One region of the Ruegeria sp. HKCCD6604 genome, then DNA from elsewhere that is predicted to be linked to it. Evidence: riboswitches for the same ligand, from Rfam matches in the RefSeq annotation. Region 1 holds a riboswitch; the other holds the start of a gene.
The links. A riboswitch is a leader RNA that binds a small molecule or an ion and turns the genes downstream of it on or off. The one in region 1 is predicted to bind cobalamin.

Region 1 (7,491 bases):
CTCAGGAACGGCCGCGGGGAACAACCACGGGCATTGTGGGGCTCTCTCTTCTCGCGTTTTCGATAACAGCATAATGGCCGGCGAAGACAAAGGCAGATGCTCGCGCCGCGTCTGTGAGATGGCGGGAAAGCCCCGAAAGCGCCGGACATCCGGCCACCCGATCTGGCCCGGATTCTGCAACGGGTAGAAAAACCGCGCCGAAAACCGCAGCGGGTGTCAGCCACGCTGCGGCTTTGATCGTGATGCGAAGCGCCTAAACCTCGACTTTGACCTTGCCGATCGGGTTCGAGCAGCAGGCCAGAATGTACCCCGCGTCGATGTCGTCTTCCGAGATCCCTCCGTTGTGGACCATGTGGACCTCTCCGGCAGTTTTCTTGACCTTGCAGGTACCGCACACGCCGAAGGTACAGCCTGACGGAATGTTCAGGCCAACCGAGCGGGCGGCGGCAAGCACCGTGTCGGTCTCGGCAACCTTGGCCGTCACGCCCGAGGTCGCGAACAGGATCTCGGCGCTGCTGTCGTCGTCCAGAACAACGTCATCCAACTCGGGCTGATCCGCCTCGGTTTCCACCGGCGCGCCGAAGCTTTCCTGATGGTAGTTGTTCATATCAAAACCAAGACCGGCCAGCGCGTCGCGTACTGCTTGCATGAAGGGCTCAGGACCGCAGCAATAGACTTCGCGCTCAAGGTAATCCGGCGCCATCAGGCCCAGCATCAATTGGTTGAACTGACCCTGATATCCCGTCCATGGGCGGTAGCGGTCCGGCTCTTCCACCACGAATTTCAGGTCCAAACCATCCGTGCGGCTGGCCATCTGTTCCAAGCGCTGGCGGAAGATGATCTCGGATGGCCTTTTGGCGCAGTTGATGAAGACAACGTCCAGATCGCGGCCTTCGTCCCACATGCAGGTGGTCATCGACATCATCGGGGTGATGCCCGAGCCAGCCGAGATAAACAGGAACTTGCGCGCATCGCTCAACGCGTTGGTGAACAGGCCCGCGGGCCCAATGGCCTTGATCCGCATGCCGGGTTGAAGATTGTCCAGCATCCAGCGCGTGCCGATACTGTCGGGTTGCGCTTTGGCGGTGATGGTGATCGACCGCGGCCGCGACGGCGACGATGAGATCGTGTAGGTGCGATGCACAACGCCTCCGGGCTGGCCGGGCGCCGGAATCTCGAGCGTCAGGAACTGACCGGGGTGATAGGCGAACTGCGCCCCCGAGGGGGCCCGGAACGAAAAGCTGGCAGTGTTCGGCATCTCGGGCACGACCGAGACACATTCCAGCATCTCTCCATCTTGCCAGACGGCTGATGAAAGCGTGTTCAGGTCTTTCATCAGACTTACTCCGCCGCAATGGAGTCAGGGGCCAGGCGGGCCGACACTGTGTTGCAATACCAATCCACGAATTGCAGCACGCCGGATTCCTGAATGGCTGAATATGGGCCGGGCACATAGGCCGGGCTGTTGATGCCCTGCTGGTTGTCCTCGACCACCTGTCGATCTTCGTCATTCGTGGCGACCCAGACTTCGGTCAGGCGTTTCACGTCATAGTCAACGCCTTCAACCGCATCCTTGTTGACCAGCCATTTGGTCGTGACCTCGGTCTCTGTCGGGCCGATCGGCGTGACGCGGAAAACAATCGAGTGATCGGCAAGAAAGTGGTTCCACGTGGTCGGATAGTGGAACTTCAAAAGCGATCCCGCATCCGCAAAGGGCGACCGGCCCAACCAACGGCGCACGGCGGATTTCCCGTCCATCGTATAGCTCTCGGCCCCTTCTTTCAGTGGCATCCGCGCCAGTCTATATTGGCCGTCCTCGTGCAGATGGAACTGCGATGGCATACCCGCAGCCTGGCACCTGTCGAAATGGGCTTGCATGTAGGCTGGGGTTTCACCGCCTTCGATCCCCGTCACGCCCGGATCATCAGGGAAGGTCCGGCACAGCGCAGGGTGGTTGCCGCCGCAGTGATAGCACTCGCGATTGTTTTCCCAGACCAGCTTCCAGTTGCCGTTCTCGATGATCGTGCTTTCGAAGGCGATCTTGGCATTCGCAAGATCATGCGGCTCAAGATACGGGCGCGCGATATTGGCGAACGTGTCAAAATCCGGGGCGACATCCGCCAGACAGATATACACCAGCCCGGCAAGCTCGCGGCAATGAACCGTCTTCAAACCATGCTGTCTGGGATCAAACTCCGGCCCCATGTCGCGGGCCCACAGCAATGAGCCGTCAAGCTCGTAGGTCCATTGATGATACGGGCAAACCAGCTTCGGCGCGTTGCCTTTTGCCGCCTTGCATATGATCGAGCCGCGATGGCGGCAGGTGTTGTGAAACGCCCGGATCTGGTTGTCGGCGCCACGCACGATGATCATGCGATAGGCACCCACGTTGTATGTTACATAGTCGCCGGCTTTCACCAGTTCACAGGCCGGAATGGCAAAGAGCCACTCACGATAGTGGATGGCTTCCAGGTCGGTCTGAAAGATCTCGGGGTCGGTATAAAAGGCCCGTTCCAGAGCATAGCCCGGGATTCGACGCGCCAACAGGTTTTGGACATTGTTCACTTCTGGCTCTCCTGCCGCGCCCCGCGGCATTGCTTGGGCAGATGACAGGGAGGAACCGTCCGGAGGCGCGCGAGGACCACGTCCGAAACCCGTGCCCCCACCGCCACCCGCGGTTTGACATATCTGCAAGGCTGGTTTCCGGACTTGAAAGGGGCTTGCACCCGGTTGCGACACCTTCCCGGGATCCTCGTCCCAGTGGTTGATTGTCGAACCTGACCTTCCTTACCGTTGCGGGGGCAGTGCCGGAATTCCACCGGCTTCCCAATTCTCCGCTGTCTGAGAATCAAACAGCGGCACCTCACGATGGCAGCCTACTTTTTACCCGCTTGGGCGCTGAAATGCTTGCGACATTTCCGGTTTCAAAACAGACATGGAAATTTTCCGGCAGCGTGGACGGCGCCGGGATCACGGTCCTTGGCACAGGGGCGTGGCAGGCCCGCCAGCACGGCGTTCTGCAGGGGCCAATGGCCTTGCGATGGATGCGGCCACGTCTGACATCGGCGCCGTCAAATTGTCCCCCAACCGCGACGGCGAAGGCCCGGCTGCTCTGATCAGAAACGAAACGCTGCGCGTCGCCTGAGCATGGCTGGAAAAGAGAGTGTCGGGCCAAATGAAGGAGGTTTGCAGCAAGCCCTTTTGGGTGAAGTTGTTCCGTTCGGGATAGTGCTGGCTTGCCATGGGGCAGGTGAAGAAGGTGAATATCCGTCATGCGAGAGTTGCCAGTCCATCCTGTCAACGGCCGGTAGAAAACCTCATTTTGTCCATAAAAAATTGTCTTTTTCGGGAAAAACCATTACGTTTTCCGAAAATGGTGGAAAACACCGGAGGCAGTAAGAGAGCAGATGCCAAAACCGAAAACAGGTGTTTTGCGGACAACAGTTCCTTCACGCCTCATGGGAAAACGGGATGGTCTGTTTTTCCTCTGGGGGCAGATAGAACGCGCGCGCTTGAAGGTCGAGTGCAGCGAACGCGCCGAGGGCGCGGCCTCGGACGGGCCAAGGGCAAACACGGCCGGTGAGGTCAAGGGATCGACGACAGCATTGGTGGACGAATTTATTTTCTACTGACTTTTGTGATGAAACCGGGCCTGGTGGCCCTATTTCTTCTCGAAGAACAGAATGACTTCACCCAGACGGACGCCATAGCGCGAGACATACGCGCGGTTCAGCAGACGGTCGTCATCCAGCAGCCACATCCAGTCGTCGAATTTGACACGCATGGTCCCGTCCTTGATCGGCAGGTCGATCTTGTATTTCCAGTTGAACGTATCCCCGCGTTCAATCCCGCTGGCGGTGCCCAGCACGCCAGGAGCCGTGCCGGTCCACGTATCCTCTCCGGTTTTGGTCAATGTCCAGATGCGTTGTTCCGTCGCGCCATCGTCGTAGACGAAGTCTTCGACCAGGGTCAGGGTTTCGCCGTCCCATGTCCCGTCGATATCAACCGTGAATCTGCGGGGGATATTTCCCAAAACATCCTGAAACTGACCGTAGGCCACTGTTGTGCCCTCAAAAAACTCTTCCAGGTTCAACTGCCGGTCCGACAGAAACGTTTTTGGTACCTTCGGTTTGCTGGAGCAGGCGGCAAGAAGCGCAAGGCTTACGATGGCGACGCAGGCGATGAAAGAGCGAAAGGTGATCATTGCAACGGCTTCCTTTCCGAAGTCGCGTCATACCCGTTTGACCCACTTGAATGAATCGGTTTCGAACTGGGGCTTGGACGCATTGTGGCGATCAGTTCCGCGACCTTGACGCCAAACTTGCGCATCTCGGACCGATTCATGATGACGCCGGTTTCTGTCAGATACATCCAATCGGTGACATCCAACGTATGTCCACCGGCGTCATCTGGCAGAATGATGCGATAGGTCAGTTTTACCGTGGACCCCGAGATGATGCCCCGACCTTCGCCCACGATATCATCCGCCATTGCCGTGAACGTGTTGCCGGTTCCCAGCGTCAGGTACCATTTGCGCGTCATCTGTTTTCCGTTGGAATAGGTGAAGTATTCGGTCAGAGTGCCCGAGTTGCCTTGCCATTCGCCGAACATGCGCGCGACAAAACTGTTCGACATTTTGCCATTGGGGCCATAGATCAGGCCCTCGGACAAGATCTCTCCGTTCAGGTGTTTTTTCAGCGAAAAATTTGGCCCGGTGCCGCTGTAATCGGACGGCGATTGCGCGCGAAAGCTCAGCAGCCTTGCGCGGATGAAGACAGCGGTCAGAAGGACCAGAAGGATGATGGTGAAAGCGTTCATTTGCTTGTGACCTCGGTGGGCAGGGTCAACACCATCCCGAACGCTCCGACTTTCAGGATACAGGGCAGCACCGCATAGGCAAGATTGAGTGTATCCAGCGCCTGTGCGGAATTGGTTTGACCGGGGGTGAAACCGCTGCGTTCCAGCAGCGGCAGAGTGAAAAAGGCAGCCAGGGCGAGGCCCAGTTTGCCAGCGAAGGACCAGACGCCAAACGCGGCTGATGCGTTCAGCCCGGCCCGGGTAAGGACGATCGAGAACATGGCCGGCAACACGACCATATCTGCGCCCAGCGCCGCGCCCGAGGCGAGACAGATCATTGCAAAACCCGCAAGATTTCCTGCACTCAGTGTGGCAGCGCCGATAAAGCCGGCAATCGAGAGCGGCATGGCGATGATCAGAGTCTGTTTCGGGCCAATTCTGTTGCTGAGCTTTGCCCAGAGCGGGACGCTCGCGCCTGCGCTCAGGAAAAACAGGATCAACAAAGGACCCGCCTTGCCCGGCAGTTGCAGCCGGTCTTCCACAAAAAACAGAAACAGGGTGGAGGTTATGGCAACCGGGAGGCTGTTGACCAAAGCCAGCGCAAGAAGGCGCAAGCCACCGGCCTGACCCAGACCTGCAAAGGACAGGCCTGATCCGGTGATCGGTCTGCGTCGCCAGATCGGGATCGTCAGTATCAAGGTCAGAACGGACAGCAGCCCCAGAAACGCTCCGAATGCGGGGTAGCCTTGGGAGTGTGCCCCGAAAGCGACCAACAGGGCCGGAGCGCTGGCTGCGATGACCACCCCGGTCAACTGCCCGCCTTCACGATAGGCGGCCAGTGTCATCAGCTCTTGCGGATCGGTTCGCTTCGCCAGAGTTGCGCTGCGACCATACAGAAGAATGGTTCCCAGGCTGTACGCCGAGAACAGCAAGATCAGGATCGCGACCAGTTCCGGCACGCTGGCACCCTGCGGCAGATTGAAAAGCAGGGGAAACCCGATTGCCAGCCCCAAAGCCGCCATCGCCGCAAATGCAAGCTGGCCGCCGGGCCATCGGTCGATTGCCCAACCGATCAGCGGATCCTGCACCAGATCCACCAAACGGATCACCAGCAGCACCGTACCAATGACCCCAAGGCCAATACCCAGGTTCACGGCTGCAAAGCGCGGCAAGTGGATATAAAGCGGGATACCCGCCGCAGCGAGCATCAACGCATAGAGACTGACCCGGGGATAGAGCATCACCGCCCCTGTAGCCTGCGCGTGAAGGACGCGGACCGCGTGTTGTCTCCCAGGAACACGGACATGAAACTGCGCTTGATGCCCGGATACGCCATGGTGCAGGTCTTTTGCCCGTTCAGCCAGAAACTGACCTTGTCGGGACCATCAGAAACCGCCAGATAGCTGTCCCCTTTTGCCACGGCATTGAAACACCGGTTCAGTTGGTCGCGAACGGGTGCTGACCGGCCGATGCGGTCCATCTCGTCCAGGGTCGAGTTGACCAGCGCTTTCTTCTTGATGTTCTTGCGATAGGTCAGTTGCAGGGCGATATCTTCGCTCCAACTGAACGGCGCACCTTTGGGCGTATAGAGTTTGGCGTCATAGATCGGCAAACCCAGATACCGGAACGTCGCGGTTCCGCGCAGTTGGGCATCGTTCAGTTCTTCCGTGACCGGCGACGCAACCAGCCCATTGGGGATCAGCAAGGAAAGTGCAAGAAACGCTGTGCGCCATATCGCCTTATTCAGCGGCAACAGATAGGGCCGGGTCTTTCCCAGGAATGCCATTGTCAGCTCCGATGGTTTGCGGGGCGCCATTTATTCGAGCAACGACATGCATCGCGCTGGCTATCCCGTCTTCGTGAAATCCGTGCCGGTTGTAAGCACCGGCAAACCAAGTTCGGTTCTGTCCCTGCATCTCGCGGATTTGCCCTTGCGCCTTCAGGGCGGCCTTGTCGAAGACCGGATGGGCAAATTCAACCTGGTCATAGATCTTTTCCGCGGGAATTTCTGATGGAGCGTTCAGCGTTACAAACAGCGGGTCACTGTCCGGAATGTTCTGAAGCCGGTTCATCCAGTAGGTTACCCCCACATCTCCGGCTTGCGAACGATAGGTCCAGCTTGACCAGCAGGCGCGCCGCTTTGGCATCTGACCTGGGTCACAATGCAATGTGGCCGTATTGGGCTGGTAGCGGATTGCGCCCAATGCAGCGGCTTCCGCGGGGGTCGCGCCATCACCCAAAATGGAAAGCGACTGGTCCGAATGGGTGGCCAGGATGATTTCATCGAACTGATCCACGGCGCCCTGGCTGTGGATGGTGACGCCCATCTCGTCACGGGATACATTCTGAACAGGGCTGGCCAGACGTATTTCTGCCGTCCGCGCACGAAGGGCCGCGTCGATCCGGCGGACATACTCTATGCTGCCGCCTTTGACCGTGTACCATTGATGCTGGTTTGCGCGACCACTTGCCAGCAAAGCGTGATTGCGGAAAAACTGCACCAAAGAGCGTGCGGGGAACTGGTCCACGAACTCGACCGGCGTAGACCAGATGGCACCGCACATCGGCATCAGATAATTGTGCCGGAACCAGTGACCCAGCCGCAGCTGGTCCACCAATTCGCCAATCGTGGTGTCATCGTCCTTGGCGGCTTCGGGGGCTTCTTTGCCAAACCGCAGAATATCAGCGATCATT
Region 2 (7,491 bases), on a different contig from region 1:
AGGGCGGTCAGAACAACCGCCCCCAGCACTATCAAGCGGCCCAATTGGACCATATCAGTTGGTCTCCGGGTGCATCGCCTTCGCCATCTTCTCGATCGCTTCGATATTTGCCGGGCCGGGCGTCAGTTCCTCGTAACGCAGGCCAATCCAGCGCTCGTTCTTTACCGCGTCCGTTTGTGACATCACCGGATGATCCTTCAGGAACTGGAAAGTGTCCTCTGCGCCGTTGCCGGACTGATAGTCGAGCAGCACCAGAAATTCCGGGTTAGCCGCGGCGACGGCCTCCCACGACGTGCGACCCCAGCTGGTATCCAGATCATGCGTCACGTTCTTGCCACCTGCGGCTGTGATCATAGCATCGGGAATGGCGAACTTGCCGGCGGTGAACGGAGCATCGGCCGGTCCGTCCAACAGGAATACGCGGGGCTTTGCCAGATCGGCTGTTTTTGCTTCGATGGCGGACAATTTGTCTTTCCAGCCGGCGACCAGCGCCTCGGCCTTGTCTTCGACCTGCATGACCTTGCCCAGACGCAGAACGTCATCAAACAACAGGTTCATGCTGGCCTCGGGGCGATCTTTGTCCAGATGCACGCAGCTTTCGGTCAGGATCATGGTCTTGATACCAAAGGGTTCCAGCGTGTCGGGCGTGACGTCACCGCCGGGTTTCATACCATAGTACCAACCGGCAAAAAACAGATCGGGTTCGACGGCCACAAGGTTTTCAATCGTCGGGTATTTGGGGGCAAGCTCGGGGATGTCGCCGCGCTGAGCATCAAAATCAGGGCTGGTTTTATACCAACCCGTAATTCCGGTAAGACCCACGATCTTGTCCTGAAGGCCGAGCGCAAAGGCCATATCCGCCATGTTCATGTCATGCACGACCAGACGTTCCGGCGCCGAGTCAAAAACCAGCGGTTCACCGCAATTGTCCACGGTGACGGCTTCCGCTGCCGCGCCACCTGCCAAGCCAGCGAAAACAACCACCGGCCAAAGTTTCTGCATCATATTTAAGTTCCTGTTATTATGACAGTTTCCGTTTTCGGATATCCAGTGCGGGGATCATGCGGCCTTCGTGCTGAAAGCACAGGTAATCCACGCCGAATGTCTCGCGTACCCGGTCTGGGGTCAGAACTTTGCCAACAGGCCCGAACCCCGTTAGACGCGTGGCTTTCATCAACGCCACATGGGTGGCGAATTCCGGGATCATGACCAGATCATGGACGATCATGACGACCGTTACCCCCAGATCAGCGACCAGAGACAGCATGTGCCCCTTGGCATCGGGGTCCAGATGGTTGGTTGGCTCGTCCAGAAACAGTAAGGACGGGTTCTGGGCCAACGCGCGCGCGATATGTGCGCGCTGACGTTCTCCGCCGGACAGTTGACCCATCGTTTTGTTGGCAAAATGCGACAGCTCGGTCGTCGTCAGAACCCGTTCCAGATCAGCCTTGTGCTGAGCCGCCGAACGTTCGCCCTGAATCGGGATTTGCCCCAGCGCAACATAGTCTTGCAGGCGCATCCGCCCGTCAGGCATTTCCTGCTGCCCGACCACAGCAATAGAGCGGGCACGTTGGCGGGCGGACAGGGTCCGAAGGCTTTGGCCTTCTATCCAAACATCACCCAAGATAACCCGTTCGATCCCGCACAGCAGTTTCAGCAGAGTGGTCTTGCCGGCGCCGTTCGGCCCGGCGATTGCCAGAATTGATCCTTCTTCCAGACGAAAGGACACATCCTGCAACAGGATATCGCCATTAAGAGCATAGTACTCCAAATTCTCGGCAACCAGAAAACTCATGAAGCGCCACCGGACGGCAATGCGGGTATTCGCGACAAGGTCTTTGCGAAAAGGGCAGGGGGGCGGTCCGAGGCGCTGGTCCAGCCATCGTCACTGTCGCCGAACTGGGTCGCGAATTCGACCAAGGCGGACAGGTCGTGTGATGTCGTGATATCGCCAAACAGGTACTGCGCTTTGCCCGGGGCCTGAAATCCGACCGTCATGGCCCGTTCACAACCTGCCATGCAGGCCACCATTCGGGTTTCAAAACCGTCAGGCAACCGGGCATTCAGCTCGTCTTGCGCAGCCTCGGCAGACATCGCCCCCTGACATGTTGAACAGATCAGAACGTAGTGATCAGAATAGCAGGTCATAGCCATCTCCGTCGTTTGCCAGACGCAGACAGAGGGCACATACCCAGATATTACGCAAACACGCCATCAAGCCTCCTTCCGAGACGCCCCGCCTCGGGTTGGTTTATAGTGCGATGGCAGGTCTCCTGACTTGCGGGTCGTTGCTTGGCCGACCTTCCCAACCCATGCGGGTCAGTGGTGAAGTGGCGTCGCTCACCGCTTACAGTTGCGGGGGCAGTCACGGACTTGGCACATTCCAGCGCCGCACCGTGTTCCCATTTTCATCCCTTACGGAACCATCCCGCTCAGCTAGTCCGGCAATGCCAGACTTGTCAAGCGGCAGACGAAGGCGGTGGTAGATGGAATTGCAACAGCCGCGCCAGCTGTCCTGCTGCGCCAGCCCGGACCGAACGGTGTCAATAGTCTGATACAAGAAGGAAATCCGGCTCGAAATCTTTCTCGACCTTTGAAAACCGTGGAATTGGCTTTTCAAACACATTGTCCGTACGGTCGTCATTCATGGTCGATACCTCGCCAATAAGGCAATCGCGGCGCTCGGCCCAAAAAGCGTGCCAGATGCCGGGCATCAGAGTTGCGCTTTGCCTCGGCTTCAGCCGTACGTACTCTTGGGGTTGCAAGGTTACAGGGCAGGCATCGCTGGGGACCGTCACCGGGTTGTCGCGGTCGACGCCACCGTTTGGATCCGACGCATGAATTTCCAGAACGAGATCGCCGCCGCCCCGGTTGATGATGTCTTCTGCCTTGATAATATGCCGGTGCATCGGAGAAAGCTGATTGTCTTTCAAGATCAACAGTTTTCTGCACAGAGCATCCCACGCCCGGATTTCAGATCCTTCGTCTAACCATTGCGTAGAGTGAACGGGAATAGGCAATGTTCGTCGAAACGGCCTTGTGCGTAATTGGTAATGTTCCATCCCAGCCTGCGGCTGCGGACAGTTTCGACCAAAGAGATGCGCATTTTCTCGGGCGATCAATCCGCAAAGAGCGGCTATGCGGCGCCGAAAGATTGAATGAACGTCTGGGCCTAGGGCTTGATGTGGTTGATTTCGGATCGTTTCATCATGCCATCCCGCAGATCAAAGTTCGTGCGCCCAAGGGGGTTCCGCCCCGGCTCGGGAAACGGTCACGGCCGCCACGTCAGCGCCCAGTTCCATGGCTGCTTGCAGGCTTTCAACCGTCAATCCGCGCAGACCTGACTTGGTCAGATGCCCTGCGCGGCTGAGCTCGGTCAGAACGCCGGCGTTGAACGTGTCACCTGCACCGATCGTATCGACCACTTCAACGGGTTTCACAGGAACCGAAACTTCGGAACCATCCGCCAGGTAACCGTGTGCCCCGTCGCTGCCACGCGTGACGATGACAACGGAAGGACCCGCCTGCAACAGCACAGACGCTTTTGCGGATTCGGCTTCAGCGCCCGGAATGATCCAGTCCAGGTCCTCGTCTGAAACCTTGACGATATCCGCACGCGAGATCATGCGGTTCAAACGCGTCCGAAATCGGGTTTGATCCTTGATGAAATCCGGGCGGATATTCGGGTCCAGCATCACTGCCCGGTCGGAACCGTGGCGGTCCAGAAGGGCGGCGTAGGCATCTGCGCAAGGTTCACACGCAAGGCTGATTCCGCCGAGATACAGGGCAGAGACAGCAGGAAGCTGATCGGGCATGTCTTCGGGCAGCAACATCCGGCCCGCAGTGTTTTCATCAACAAAGCTGTACGACGCGTGTCCATCCGAGAGCTGCACAAAGGCAAGCGTGGTCGGACGGTCCGAGGTGATCACATGTGTCGTGTCCACATGGCTCGCTTTCAGCGCATCGATCAGTTGTTGGCCGAACATGTCCGATGACAAACCTGTCAGCATCCCTACCGGAACACCCAGACGTCCCATCGCGACGGCTGTGTTCAGAACTGCACCACCAGTATGTGGCACAAAACCAATTGCGCCCGATGCGGTCGGTTCTGAAATCATATCTATCAGCGCTTCACCACAGCACAGGATCATGTCTTGGTCCTTTTTGGTAAGAAACTTCGGTTAGTCTGGTTGCTGTCTCAGCGCATTCTTGCAGAAGTTGTTTGCGCCGATGATCCCGAACTCTGCCTGTTCAGATACGTATAGGTTCAGGGAGCGGCGCAAATCGCTGAAGCGGCCGCCGCCGTTGAACGCATCCTTGAAGTTGTCACTGAATAGCCAGCGGTTTTTCTCGGCAACGCCGCCGACGAGGAAAACGCCCCCCTCCGGCATCAAGGTGACCGCCAGATCACCCATCAAAGCACCCAGATGGGTGGTAAAAATCTGCGCGGCTTTTTCGGCGACCAGATCGGTGCCGTTACGGGCATCGTTCAGAATGTCCTTTGCAGAGCGCGCCTGAGTTCGCGCTTGACCGGCTGCCAATTCAACCGCCTGGTACAGGATCGGCAGGCCGGTTCCGCTTAGGAACATTTCTGCTTCCAGCGCTAGGCTGTCCCCAAAGAAACAGCCCGGTGCGATGCGACGTGCCGCCTCAAAGATATCAACTTCGTCGCGATGGCGCGGGTACAGGCCCACGTGCCCGCCTTCGCCGGAAACCGTGTGATACCTGCCTTCGGAATATAGCAACGCACCAACGCCAAGCCCGGTTCCGGGCCCTACAACCAGCCGTGTGCCTGCGGGCGGCGTTACCTGACCCTGCAAGACCGCCACATCCGACCGGGTCACCTCGGCCACTGACCATGCCGCGGCGGTAAAATCATTTATGACAAAGGTGCGCTGCGCTCCTGTTGCATTTGCCAACTCTGTCTCCGAGAGATCCAGGTTCGCGTTGGTCAGCTGAATCGTTCCGTCCCTGACCGGCCCGGCTCCGGCTGCTACGACGGCCTGTGGGTTGGTTCCGATCTCGTCCCTGAGATCATGGAGCGCCTCCAGCAGGTTTTCCAATGTTCCTGTCGGGTGTTTCCGAAGATCTGCCAATTCGCCATTCGTAACGACGCCCAGACGTGTGTTCGTGCCCCCGATATCCGCGACCAGGTTCCAATGCTCATGCACGGCACCGAATGGTTGCGCTAACGGCTGAGAGACGCTCTGACCCTCGGACAGGGCGGATTTCAGCGCCATGAAAGACGCTTTGGGAGTTCTCACAAGTGTTTCGAAATCCACGTCCACCAGTCCAAACCTCTTCTCGTACCCGAAGGCCCATTCATAATTGTCCAGCAGCGACCAGACAAAATAGCCATTCACCGGAACACCTTGTGCCAAAGCGTCCAGTACGGCCGCAAGGTGCTTGTCGAGATAATCGATACGATCATCGTCCTGCACGCGCTCCTCACTCGCCATACCGTTTTCGGTGATATAGATTGGCAACGTGCCCGTATAGTCTTTCCTTGTTCTGACAAGAAAGCGGGTAAGGGCAGAGGGATCGATTTCCCATCCCATCTGCGTTTTGGGTAACGGTCCGGGAACCTCTTGCAGGCTGGGCCAGGCGGCGTCCGCCGGGGCAATCAATTTTCGGGTATAGTAGTTCAACCCGCACCAATCGACCTGTGTGCCGATGGTTTCAAAGTCGTTCTGCCAGCCCTTGGGCAAGTGCGGCTCCAACCCCTCCAAGGCTGTTTGGGGATATTCCTTGTTGAAAACACCGCCAAGGAAAAACCGGTTGTAGATCGCATCGTAGCGATCTGCCGCAAGCCGCGCATCTGCGCTGTCATCTGCGGGCTCGGACCATTCGAGGTTGAACACGGCACCCAGATTGCTCATCCCAAGACTGCGCATGGTCTGAATGGCCCGCCCGTGGGCCAACAAAACGTGATGCATCGCCCGGGCGGCGGCGCGGATATCGCGCAGACCGGGCGCATGGTGGCCTTCAAAATGGCTCAGCCAACTGACACACCAGGGTTCGTTGATCGGCGCGGCACTGAACATCCGGTCGCCGATCCGACCCATGATGACCTGCGTATAATCCGCGAACCAATCCGCGATGTCGCGATTGCACCATCCCCCCTGATCCGCAAGCGCTGACGGCAATTCCCAATGATAAAGCGTCACACAGGGGCGGATACCGCGTTCCAGCAGGGCGTCCGCTAATCGGTCATAATAATCCAGCCCCGCCTGATTGACCTGACCACGCCCGTCCGGCAGCACGCGTGCCCAGCTGGTCGAAAAACGATAACAGTCAAACCCGGCTTCGCGCACCAGATCGAAATCCTGTTCGAACCGGTTCAGGTGATCGCAGGCGACGTCTCCGTTTTCCCCGCGCACCACGTTGCCCGGCGACGCCGCAAAGGTATCCCAATGAGTTCGCCCCGCCCCGCCCTGCGCGTGGCCTTCAATCTGGTACGCAGAGGTGGCAACACCAAAGAGAAAATCTTTGGGAAAATCAGCGCGTGCGTGTTTCATGGTTGCACCTTGTTGGGCGCAGGGCCGGTTGACCTGCCCACGACCAGTTCGGCCTCCAGCAGCCGGGTTTTGACGGGATCATTCGGGGATTTGATGCGCTGGATCAACATGTCAGCCGCCATTTCACCCGCCTGACGGACGGATGAGCGCGTTGCCGTGAAAATCGGAACATCCTGTCCGTTCTTCAAATAGGACAGGTCGTCGTCATGGGCGATCACTGACACATCCGTACCCATCGCAAGCCCGTTTTCGGACAGCGCACGCCGTACGCCGATGGCAGAGATCATCGATGAACACAAAATAGCGGTCGGAGGAGAATCCAGGCGCAACATGTTCTGCGTTTCGTGATGGCCGTAAACCTCTGTCATTTCAGCGCTGCGCATCAGATTTGCATCGGGCGCAAGCCCGGCCTGACCAAGCGCCTCAAGATATCCGTCGCGGCGGCGTTGGGCAAAATCCATATCTTCCAGACCGTTGATCAGAGCGATACTGCGATGGCCAAGGTCAATCAGAAAGCGTGTGGCGCGCATGAACGAACTTTTGTTGTTGACGTCGATCCAGTCATATTGCGCGTCGACGCCGGTCGACCGTCCGTGCACGATGAATGGGACGCCCATGCGGGTCAGGACTTCGATCCGTGGTTCGTTCACTTTGGGGCCTTGCAGCACGACTCCGTCCACCGCGCCGCGCTGAAAAAGACTCCGATACGCTTCTTCAATCGAAGTGTCGTCGGCATTGGTGAACATCATGTCATAGCCATGTTCAGCGTATTTCTTTGCGGCACCGGCGACGAAGTCTCCGAAGATCGGGTTGACCATTTCATGCCGGGACGAGCTGGGAATGACGTGGCCGATCACCATCGATCGTCCGGTCGCAAGCCCCTTGGCGCGACTGTTCGGCCGGTACCCGTGTTTGCGCGCCGCGGCTTGAACGCGCGCACGTGTGTCCTCGCTCACTTCGGGGTACCCGTTCA

Region 2: another riboswitch for cobalamin. It lies ahead of GS614_RS12120 (DUF1636 domain-containing protein); the one in region 1 lies ahead of GS614_RS08630 (SRPBCC family protein).

What each region holds. Positions count from the first base shown of each region.
Region 1 covers NZ_WVQW01000002.1:122,468-129,958, forward strand. The annotation lists gene GS614_RS08625 (hybrid-cluster NAD(P)-dependent oxidoreductase) at 254-1,336, opposite strand; gene GS614_RS08630 (SRPBCC family protein) at 1,342-2,595, opposite strand; cobalamin riboswitch at 2,677-2,881, opposite strand; gene GS614_RS08635 (hypothetical protein) at 2,936-3,145, shown strand; gene GS614_RS08645 (hypothetical protein) at 3,408-3,632, shown strand; gene GS614_RS08650 (DUF3833 family protein) at 3,662-4,204, opposite strand; gene GS614_RS08655 (DUF3833 domain-containing protein) at 4,201-4,818, opposite strand; gene GS614_RS08660 (MFS transporter) at 4,815-6,038, opposite strand; gene GS614_RS08665 (hypothetical protein) at 6,038-6,583, opposite strand; gene GS614_RS08670 (NAD(P)/FAD-dependent oxidoreductase) at 6,537-7,491, opposite strand, start outside.
Region 2 covers NZ_WVQW01000004.1:76,214-83,704, forward strand. The annotation lists gene GS614_RS12105 (iron ABC transporter permease) at 1-53, opposite strand, end outside; gene GS614_RS12110 (ABC transporter substrate-binding protein) at 55-1,005, opposite strand; gene GS614_RS12115 (ABC transporter ATP-binding protein) at 1,022-1,795, opposite strand; gene GS614_RS12120 (DUF1636 domain-containing protein) at 1,792-2,148, opposite strand; cobalamin riboswitch at 2,246-2,443, opposite strand; partial or broken gene GS614_RS12125 (D-lyxose/D-mannose family sugar isomerase) at 2,544-3,160, opposite strand; gene GS614_RS12130 (carbohydrate kinase) at 3,225-4,151, opposite strand; gene GS614_RS22165 (ROK family protein) at 4,182-5,240, opposite strand; partial or broken gene GS614_RS22170 (GH1 family beta-glucosidase) at 5,217-6,518, opposite strand; gene GS614_RS12140 (LacI family DNA-binding transcriptional regulator) at 6,515-7,491, opposite strand, start outside.